Regions from separate parts of the Pseudoalteromonas sp. '520P1 No. 423' genome, predicted to be linked through region 1. Evidence: predicted binding sites of a transcription regulator. Region 1 holds the regulator's gene; each other region holds the start of a gene.
The links. The regulator FNR, encoded in region 1, switches genes on or off when oxygen is low (the NO sensors DNR and NnrR bind a similar motif). The targets are predictions, from matches to a motif close to TTGATCTAGATCAA.
Positions count from the first base shown of each region.

Region 2: the regulator FNR is predicted to act here: its motif matches at 1,807-1,820, upstream of PSA_RS13445 (acetate kinase).
Region 3: the regulator FNR is predicted to act here: its motif matches at 1,902-1,915, upstream of clpB (ATP-dependent chaperone ClpB).

Region 1 is NZ_BBZB01000001.1:2,768,914-2,772,205, forward strand. Features, by position in the region: gene PSA_RS12625 (heavy metal translocating P-type ATPase) at 1-604, shown strand, start outside; gene ccoS (cbb3-type cytochrome oxidase assembly protein CcoS) at 621-815, shown strand; gene PSA_RS12635 (sulfite exporter TauE/SafE family protein) at 812-1,486, shown strand; gene fnr (fumarate/nitrate reduction transcriptional regulator Fnr) at 1,521-2,264, shown strand; gene uspE (universal stress protein UspE) at 2,368-3,292, shown strand, end outside.
Region 2 is NZ_BBZB01000001.1:2,942,096-2,945,387, reverse strand. Features, by position in the region: gene pta (phosphate acetyltransferase) at 1-483, opposite strand, end outside; gene PSA_RS13445 (acetate kinase) at 483-1,682, opposite strand; gene yfbV (terminus macrodomain insulation protein YfbV) at 1,852-2,298, shown strand; gene sbcB (exodeoxyribonuclease I) at 2,392-3,292, opposite strand, start outside.
Region 3 is NZ_BBZB01000001.1:3,113,151-3,116,442, forward strand. Features, by position in the region: gene clpB (ATP-dependent chaperone ClpB) at 1-1,816, opposite strand, end outside; gene pgeF (peptidoglycan editing factor PgeF) at 1,956-2,690, opposite strand; gene rluD (23S rRNA pseudouridine(1911/1915/1917) synthase RluD) at 2,736-3,292, opposite strand, start outside.

The sequences.
Region 1 (3,292 bases):
GTTTAACGCTCTAGAGCTCCCGGTCCAAGTTGTGCTTTATATTAACGAAAAACCTATCGCTGCATTTGAACTTGAAGACAAAATACGTGATCGTGCACAACAGTTAATATCTTTTCTTAAAGATAAAAACTTAAATACTCACTTATTAACAGGCGACCCTTCACAGGCAGGGCCTGACCTTGCAAAAATATTATCTTTAGATGAAGTACAAACGGGCTGTAGCCCCGCTCAAAAACAAAACTACGTTGCTAATATCATTAAACAAAATCATGTTGTTGCTATGGTAGGTGATGGCGTTAATGACAGTCCAGTATTTAATACTGCACATTTGTCGATTGCTATGGAATCTGGTGCCGATATTTCTAAAAACACAGCCGATGTTGTGCTATTAAATAGTGATCTAAGCTCCATTGAACATTTAATTAAAATCAGTCATAAGACACGTCGTATTGTAAAGCAAAACTTAGCCCTTTCACTTGCATATAATGGATCAATTTTACCTTTAGCTGCAATGGGCATGGTTCAACCTTGGATGGCTGTTATTGGCATGTCAGCCAGTTCTATAATCGTGATAACAAATTCATTAAGACTATTAAAACCATAACAAAGGTATTGAAATAATGAGTATTATTTATGTATTAATTCCGATAGCAATTATATTTGTGATCATTGCCATCGCAGTTTTTTTCTGGGCAGTTAAAAGCGAACAATTTTCTGACTTAGACAAACAAGCCCACAGTATCTTATTTGACGAAAGTGAAAATAAAAATAAGTCGAACAAAAGTAAAGATCATAAGAATAATAACCCATTATGACAGAGTCTTTATTTCTAACCGCTTTTTTTATGGGTCTAGCTGGCAGTGGGCACTGTATTGCTATGTGTGGTGGTATTGCATCATCTTTACAATTTGCGATTGAAGACAAAAACAAAGCACAACAATATGCCCTACTTTATACTTTAGGCCGATTATTAAGCTATAGTCTTTGCGGCGCTTTAGTAGGTGGCATTAGTTCTGTTTTTGCTAAACAATCAAACAATTTTTCTTTATTTTTATCTTTTATAAGTGGTATTTTTATGGTGCTTGTAGGCCTATATATCATGCGTTTGACAGCAAGCTTAAATTGGTTAGAAAAATTTGGGAAATTAGCAATATGGCAGCATATTGTTAAATTGAATAAGTACTTATTACCACTCAATACAAAGAAAAAAGCATTGGCATATGGTGCGCTTTGGGGCTGGTTACCTTGTGGATTAGTTTATTCTGCATTAACTTGGGCTATCACAACACAAAGTGCGAGTTCAGGCGCACTATTTATGGCTAGTTTTGCTTTAGGCACCTTACCTGCCATGATAGGGTTAAGTTTTGCAGCACAAACTATCAATAACTGGCTCAATAACAGCATAATCCGTATTGTTCTAGGTAATATTTTAGTATTTTACGGTTTATACCTTTTAGCTATTGCAGCCCAAAACGCACTGCATTAATCTATACTCGTAGTTTAAAATAGACGGAATTTCAATGGGTCTGAAAAATAAAATACCGACAAGTTCAAATTGCCAAATTAGCTGTAATAGTTGTAGCATCAGTCAGTTATGCTTACCTGTAACACTTAATGAAAGCGAAATGGGTAAACTTGATGATATCATCGAACGTAAAAAACCATTTCATAAAGGTGATTTACTATTTGAAGCCGGCAAAAAATTAAATTCTATTTTTGCGGTCCGCTCAGGTTCGTTTAAATCTTATACCATCTCTGAACAAGGTGATGAGCAAATCACTGACTTTCATCTAGCAGGTGATATTATTGGTTTTGATGGTATATTTAAAATGGAACATCAAAGTTATTCACAAGCTATGGAGACAGCTATGGTGTGTGAAATCCCTTTCACTACTTTAGATGAGTTATCTGGAAAATTACCAAAATTACGCCAACAAATAATGCGCATGATGAGTAGTGAAATCAACTACGATCAAGAGATGTTATTACTTTTAAACAAAAAAACAGCAAAAGAAAGATTAGCTGCTTTTATTTGTAATTTATCTCAACGATTTGGTGAACGTGGTTTTTCTAAAAAAGAATTTAGATTAACTATGACACGTGGAGAAATTGGAAACTACCTTGGTTTAACAGTGGAAACCATTAGTCGACTATTGAGCCGCTTCCAAAAGTCAGATGTAATAAAAGTTGAAGGTAAATTCATTACCATTATTGATCTTGAGCAATTGAATACAATTGCAGGTACCAAATCTAAAAGCGAATAATTTCGTCTTTGTATATTGATCTTAGAGAATTTTTTTCATTTAAACCTGTTAAATCTGCTAACTTAACTTACACTAAAAGTAAGCAAATTTGAGAGGTTAAATGATGAATACAATAAAAAAAATACTTGCAGTAATTGATCCAAGTAAATCAGAACAAGCCGCTTTAAAACGTTCATTTGAATTAGCACAAAAATCTGGTGCTAAAATCACCGCATTTTTAACCATATATGATTTTTCCTATGAAATGACGACGATGCTATCTCTTGATGAAAGAGAGGCTATGCGTAGTGCTGTTATAAATGACAGAATTTCATGGATTAATTCATTAATAGAGCAATACAAAGAAACTTTAGATATTGACTGCAAGGTTATCTGGCATAATCGCCCTTTCGAATCAATTATACAAACCGTACTTAATGAAAACTACGATATTGTTTTAAAAGGTACCCACGAACATGCAACTTTAAAATCAGTGATATTTACGCCAACTGACTGGCATTTAATTAGAAAATCTCCTTGCCCTGTATTATTAATAAAAGAGCACTCATGGCCTGCAAAAGGCAATATTATCGCAGCTGTAAATGTTTCTGCTGATGATGAACAACATCTTGCTCTTAATCAAAGAATAATGAATGATGCAAAATTCATTTCAAACCTCATCGATGGCAATTTACATATTGTAAATTCCTTCCCTGGCACACCAGTTAATATTGCTATTGAAATTCCTGAATTTGATCCCACTCAATTTAATGAAACTGTTAAAGAGCATCATACACAGGCATGCCACGAACTTGCACAACAGCATGATATTCCCCAAAACCAATGTCATATTAAAGAAGGCTTGCCAGAAGATATCATACCCATTATTGCTAATGAATTGGATGCTGAGTTAATCGTTATGGGCACAATTGGCAGAACGGGGCTTAGTGCAGCTTTAATTGGTAATACAGCTGAACATGTGATTGATAGCTTAAATTGTGATGTACTTGCTTTAAAACCTGATGGTTATATTAGCCCATTGGCTAAAT
Region 2 (3,292 bases), 170 kb from region 1:
TACACCGCCATAATTGCCTGAAGCGATTTCTAACTTTTCTTCAAGTTGTGCATTAGTATCATTACCTGGCGTAATAACAAAAATGATTTGGGCACCTAAAGCTTGTGCGATTTCTCTATTGACACGCCCAGCATAAGGCTGTTTACGAGTTGGTACCATACCTTCAATGATAGCCACATCGCCTTTGGTAATATGTTGCTCAAAACGCGATACGATTTCCTCTAATAAAACATCACCCTTACCTGTGCTGATCATTTGTTCAGCATAAGCCAAGTCAATTGAAGGTGGAGGCTGGATCAAAGAGCCAATCTTAACTATTTCAGTTGATTTTTCAGGACCTTTATCATTGCTTCTAGGTTGTGCAATAGGTTTGAAAAAGTTAACTTTAACTGCTTTTTGCTCAAGGGCACGTACTAAACCAACAGAAATAGATGTTAGACCAACACCTGTAGATACAGGAATTAACATAATACGATGAGACATTATTTTGCCTCCTTAACTAGCTGAGCAGAATCTTGTGCGATTACCCATTCTTCATTTGTAGGAATAACAAGTGCAATAGGACCTGAATTGTTATTGGTGATGATACCCGACTTGCCAAAACGCGCTTTTAAATTTTTATCGTTATCAACTGATAAACCAAATATCGTTAGCAAGTTAAGTACTTTTTCACGAATTAAATTCGAGTTTTCACCTATGCCACCAGTGAAAATAATGGCATCAAGTTCACCTAATGGCACAGTATAAGAAGCAATATATTTAGCTAAACGATAACAAAACACATTTAAAGCCAGCATTGCTTGTGGGTTTTGTTTTTCGTATTGCTCTTCTATGGTACGGCAATCATTTGATAGTTGGCTTAAACCTAATAAACCACTTTCTTTGTTTAGTAAGTTATCTATTTTTTTTGCACTGTAGCCTAAGTTACTTAAAAAGCTAAACAAACCTGGATCTACATCACCACTTCGGGTACCCATCACTAAGCCTTCAAGTGGTGTAATACCCATACTTGTATCAACACTTTTACCACCTTTAATAGCGGTAACAGAACAGCCATTGCCTAAATGCGCACTGATTAAATTAATATCTTCGATTGGTTTTTGTAAAACTTCAGCAGCTTGTCCAGATACAAAATAATGACTAGTGCCATGAAAGCCATATCGGCGAACACTATGTTCTTTATATAAAGCGTATGGCAATGCATATAAATAAGCTTTTGAAGGCATAGTTTGGTGAAATGCGGTATCAAATACTGCAATTTGAGGTAAAGAGCCAAAAGCTTTGGTTGCGGCTTCAATGCCAACTAAATTAGCTGGGTTATGCAAAGGTGCTAGGGCAGATACTTTAGTAATTGCCGAAATTACTTCTTCATTGATAATAACAGAGCCGGTAAATTGTTCGCCGCCATGAACAACACGATGACCAACGGCAATAAGTTGATCTGATAATTTATTCTCATTTATAAGTTGCACTAATACGGAAATAGCTTGAGCGTGTTGTGCATTTTGAACCAAAGAAACGGTATGTTTATTGCCATTCAATTTATATTTTAAGCTTGCATTTTCAAAGCCTAAGCATTCAGCTAAGCCTGATAGTGTTTCCTTACCAGCTTGCGCATCTATTATTGCAAATTTAAGACTAGAACTACCGCAATTTAAAACAAGTACATACTGCTGGGGCATGATTTTTCCTGATATGAGAGTGGTTTTATATAAAAACCATAAGTTACAAAATAAATTAACACTAAGGCGATAAAGACAATTCCCCTAGCTGTGGTATAGTCTATACTATATATGGATTTTATAATTGATTTAGACCAATTTTTAGTAAGTTATTTTATGAGGAGTCACTATGCAAAAAACTTTGATGGTGCAAATTAGAGAAGGCCAAAAATATTGTAAGTTATGGCCCGATCGCATTGAGTTAGCTCCTATATTTATAGAACGACGTGTGATTAAGGCAACACAATTAGCAATGCTGGTTATGCCTGCTTTGGCATTAATTAGCATGTTGGTTCAAATTCAATATTTTGGTGCCGATTATTTACCGCAAGCTTTAGCATGCAGTTTGTTTTTTTTATCTTTACCTGTTCAAGGTTTATTATGGCTAGGTAAACGTTCAGATACTGATTTACCACCGAGTTTAGCAAGCTGGTACCGTGAAATAGAAGTTAAAATGCAAGAAAATGGTCATCAGCCTAAAATAAGCAGTGCAAGACCCAAATACTTTGAACTTGCGATTTTATTAAAAGAGATGTTTGATAAAATGGATCGCGCTTTTACTCGCGATATGTTTTAAGCCTGTTAAATAAAATAATCATTTAATTAAATAATCCCCATAGCAAAAGCATGGGGATTTTTTGTGGTTGATAACCAAAAAGCTAAAATCGTTTTATAGATTTTGTGCGTAATGGTAAAGCGATTTTAAAATTGTCAGTTTCTTATCATTCCCATCATGCTCATGTACTAAGTTTTCAAGGGTGAGCATAAAGTCTTGCACATCAATAGAGGGTTGATCTTCACCATTCATGATCTTATCTTTACAATAAGTACGCCACGTATCTAGTTCATGTGCTTCAAGTGTTTCAGGCCAGTTACGAGCGCGATATCTAAAAAATAAAGTTTCAAACTTTTTATCTTCAAAATCGAGTTGTAAATTACCTAAATGTTCAGGTTTGGTTTCATGGATTTCATCAAATAACTGTTTGTCATTACGTGAAGTGAAACCGTTATATAATTGATAATCAGGATTGGAAGTTTCGCCAAAATCCCTTTGCTCTGAAAATACATCAATTACTTTTTGTCTTAGAGCAGAGTCGGCTTTTAAATTAGCCAGGTTTTTTAAACATTGTTCTCTATCTATACCTAAACGGGTTGCGTTTTCAGGTAATAACGTTTTTGCTGGTGCCACAACTGGGCATTTATTGATATGAACTAACTTTAAACCTATTGGTAATTCATCAGAAGATAAATCTGCTTTTGGCGTATACAAACGGGTTTGTATTTCTTGAGCGCTTAATTCAAGTAATGGCGCTGGATCATAAGTTAAGTTATAACAAATAACCGCATTTTTATTGACTGGATGAAATGCCATTGGCGCCATCCAACTTGTACAGCCTTGCGTCGAAGGGATCATAGAAGATGTATGCACAATAGGCGTCATATTATGAATATCTATCAGCTCAGCGACTTGCTTTTTAGTTCTTAAATTAAATATAAACTCATATAATTTAGGTTGTTTTTGTTTGATAAGCTTAGCCAACTCTATTGTCGCTAATACATCTGATAAGGCA
Region 3 (3,292 bases), 340 kb from region 1:
GCCCTAAAAATAAAAAAGAACCAATCGGGCGATTAGGATCGGATAACCCCGCTCTAGAACGCCTAATTGCATTTGAAACAGCTTCTACAGCTTCATCTTGACCAATCACATTTTCATGGAGCTGCTCTTCCATTTTTAATAATTTTTCTCTTTCACCTTGCAGCATTTTATTAATTGGGATCCCAGTCCAGCGAGATAAAATTTCTGCAATCTCACTTTCACCTACTTTATTTTTTAATAAACTCATATCTTGCATTTCTGCTTGTGAAGCAAGGTCGAGCTTATTTTCTAGTTCTGGAATTCTACCGTATTGTAATTCCGACATGCGCTGTAGATCACTGGCACGTCTGGCAACATCTAAATCAAGCCTAGCCTGTTCAAGTTCTGCTTTAATGACTTGCGTACCTTGTAAAGAGGCTTTTTCTGCAATCCAAACTTCATCTAATTCATTATATTGTCTGTCTAAAGCGATTATTTGATGTTTAATATCTTGTTGACGTTTTACGCTAGCATCATCATGCTCTTTTTCCAGTGCATTATCTTCAAGTTTAAGTTGAATAATTTTACGTTCTAATTTATCTAGTTCTTCTGGTTTAGAATCTATTTGCAATCGAATTGAAGAACCCGCTTCATCAATCAGATCAATTGCTTTATCAGGCAGTTGTCTATCTGAAATATATCTATGAGATAAAGTCGCTGCAGCAACAATCGCTGGATCGCTAATATCTACTGAGTGATGTAACTCATAACGCTCTTTTAAGCCTCGTAAAATGGCGATGGTATCTTCAACTGTAGGCTCTTGCACCAATACCTTTTGAAAGCGACGTTCTAATGCTGCATCTTTTTCAATATATTTACGATATTCATCTAATGTTGTTGCACCGACACAATGTAATTCGCCTCGCGCTAATGCAGGTTTTAACATATTTCCTGCATCCATAGCACCATCACTTTTACCTGCACCCACCATAGTATGAATTTCATCAATAAATAAAATTACCTGACCTTCTTCTTTTGATAATTCATTTAAAACAGACTTAAGTCTTTCTTCAAATTCACCTCTATATTTTGCACCCGCAACTAAAGCGCCTAAATCGAGAGATAATACACGTTTACCTTTTAGACCTTCAGGGACTTCACCATTTATGATCCTTTGGGCTAAACCTTCAGCAATGGCTGTTTTACCAACACCCGGTTCACCAATTAAAACAGGGTTATTTTTAGTTCTTCTTTGCAATACTTGCAATGTGCGACGAATTTCATCATCTCTTCCAATTACAGGGTCTAATTTCCCTTGTTCAGCACGTTCAGTTAAATCAACAGTAAATTTCTCGAGGGCTTGGCGATTGTCTTCCGCATTAGCGTCATCAACCTTTTGCCCACCTCTTATGGCTTGAATACCAGTTTCTACTTTACTTGCATTTATTTTGAGTGATTTAAAAATCTCGCCTAATGGGCCTTTATCTTCACATGCAGCTAATACAAATATTTCACTAGAAATAAACTTATCTTTTCTTTTTTGCGAATATTTATCACTCAAATTTAGCAAGTTGATCATATTTGATGATAATTGAACATCACCACCTACGCCTTCAACTTTAAATAGCTTTTCTATCGCTTGTGATAATTTAGTATTCATTTCATTAGGATTAACACCCGTTTGCACAAGTAAAGCTCGAATACTTGAACCTGTTTGTTGTAGCAAGGCATACATTAAATGCACAGGTTCTAAAAATTGATGGTCTCGGCCTAATGCAAGAGATTGTGCATCTGATAATGCAGCTTGTAATTTACTGGTCAGTCGGTCTAAACGCATTGTTAGCCTCTAAAAATCTATTTTCGGTAACTACACTATTTATGGGTATTATTGTTTGAATGTTCAAGGTTAAAGAGGAGTGATTTTGACTTGTTTCAATATTTTATTAACGAAATGATTAAATATTTATGAGCGTTATTTAGTTTTCAATCCAGATCAGGCTTGCCATACGCCCAGTTTGGTTATCTCTTCTATAGGAATAAAATAGCTCAGGATCATCATAAGTACAGCGCTGCTCACTGCTGATATGTGAAATACCTAATTGAATAAGCAATTGTTGAGCTAATACAAAAATATCAGCAAGAAATTTACCATTTTTTTGAGGCTTAAAACCCAATAGGTGATTTATATTTAATTTTGAGAATGCATCAATAACATCCTGGCCAACTTCAAATCTTTCAGGACCAATCGCAGGGCCTAACCACGCTTTTATATCTGAGGGGTTACAATCAAAACATGCCACAGTGTTATTTATGATGCCACCAGCAAGCCCTCGCCAACCACCATGGATTGCTGCTATTTGACTGCCTTTTTCATCAGTCAGTAAAATAGGCAAACAATCTGCCGTCATAATAGCCAAAGGTATATTTTTTTCTTTGGTAAATAGCGCATCAGCCTGTTCAACGATGTTTAAATCAGTTTTTGAATTAACTTCAATGACTTTATTACTATGTATTTGCTCTAACCAAACAGCACTACAAGGAAGTTGCTCATGTAATAACGCACGATTAGTTAAAATATCATTTGGATTATCATTTACATGATATGCAATATTGAAACTATCAAAAGGCGGTTTAGAAACACCACCTTTTCGAGTTGTTGTAAAAGATTTAATATTTTTAGGAGTTATCCAAGCTGTAGAGATACATGCCATTAATTCAACTCCTTATCGTATTGACGACGCAATACGATTTTTTAATTAAAAGTCTTTTTGAGGGTTTTGCTTAGTATCTTCACGCAGTGCAAGTGTTAATTGAACCATATCATCAGGAATAGGCGCTTCCCAACTCATAATCTCACCTGAAATAGGATGTTCTAATGTTAACATAACGGCATGTAGCGCTTGACGTCTAAAGGTTTTAAGCACATCAGAAAGCTCTGGTGTTGCTTTTTTAGGTGGACGAGGACGACCACTATAAACAATATCACCCACTAATGAATGATCTAAATATGCCATGTGCACACGAATTTGATGTGTACGACCAGTTTCAAGACGTAAACGTAAACGTGTATGTGCTCGATATTTTTCAGCTACTCTATAATGCGTTATCGCAGGTTTACCATCTAAAACCACCGCCATATGAGTACGTTTTGTCGCATGACGGCCAATTGGCTCATCCACCATACCACCGCCAGTCATAGTACCAAGACAAATTGCTTCATATTCACGGGTAAAATTAACACGCGCTTGTAAATTTGCAACAAGATACGTTTGTGCCGGAATCGTTTTAGCAACAACCATTAATCCTGAAGTAT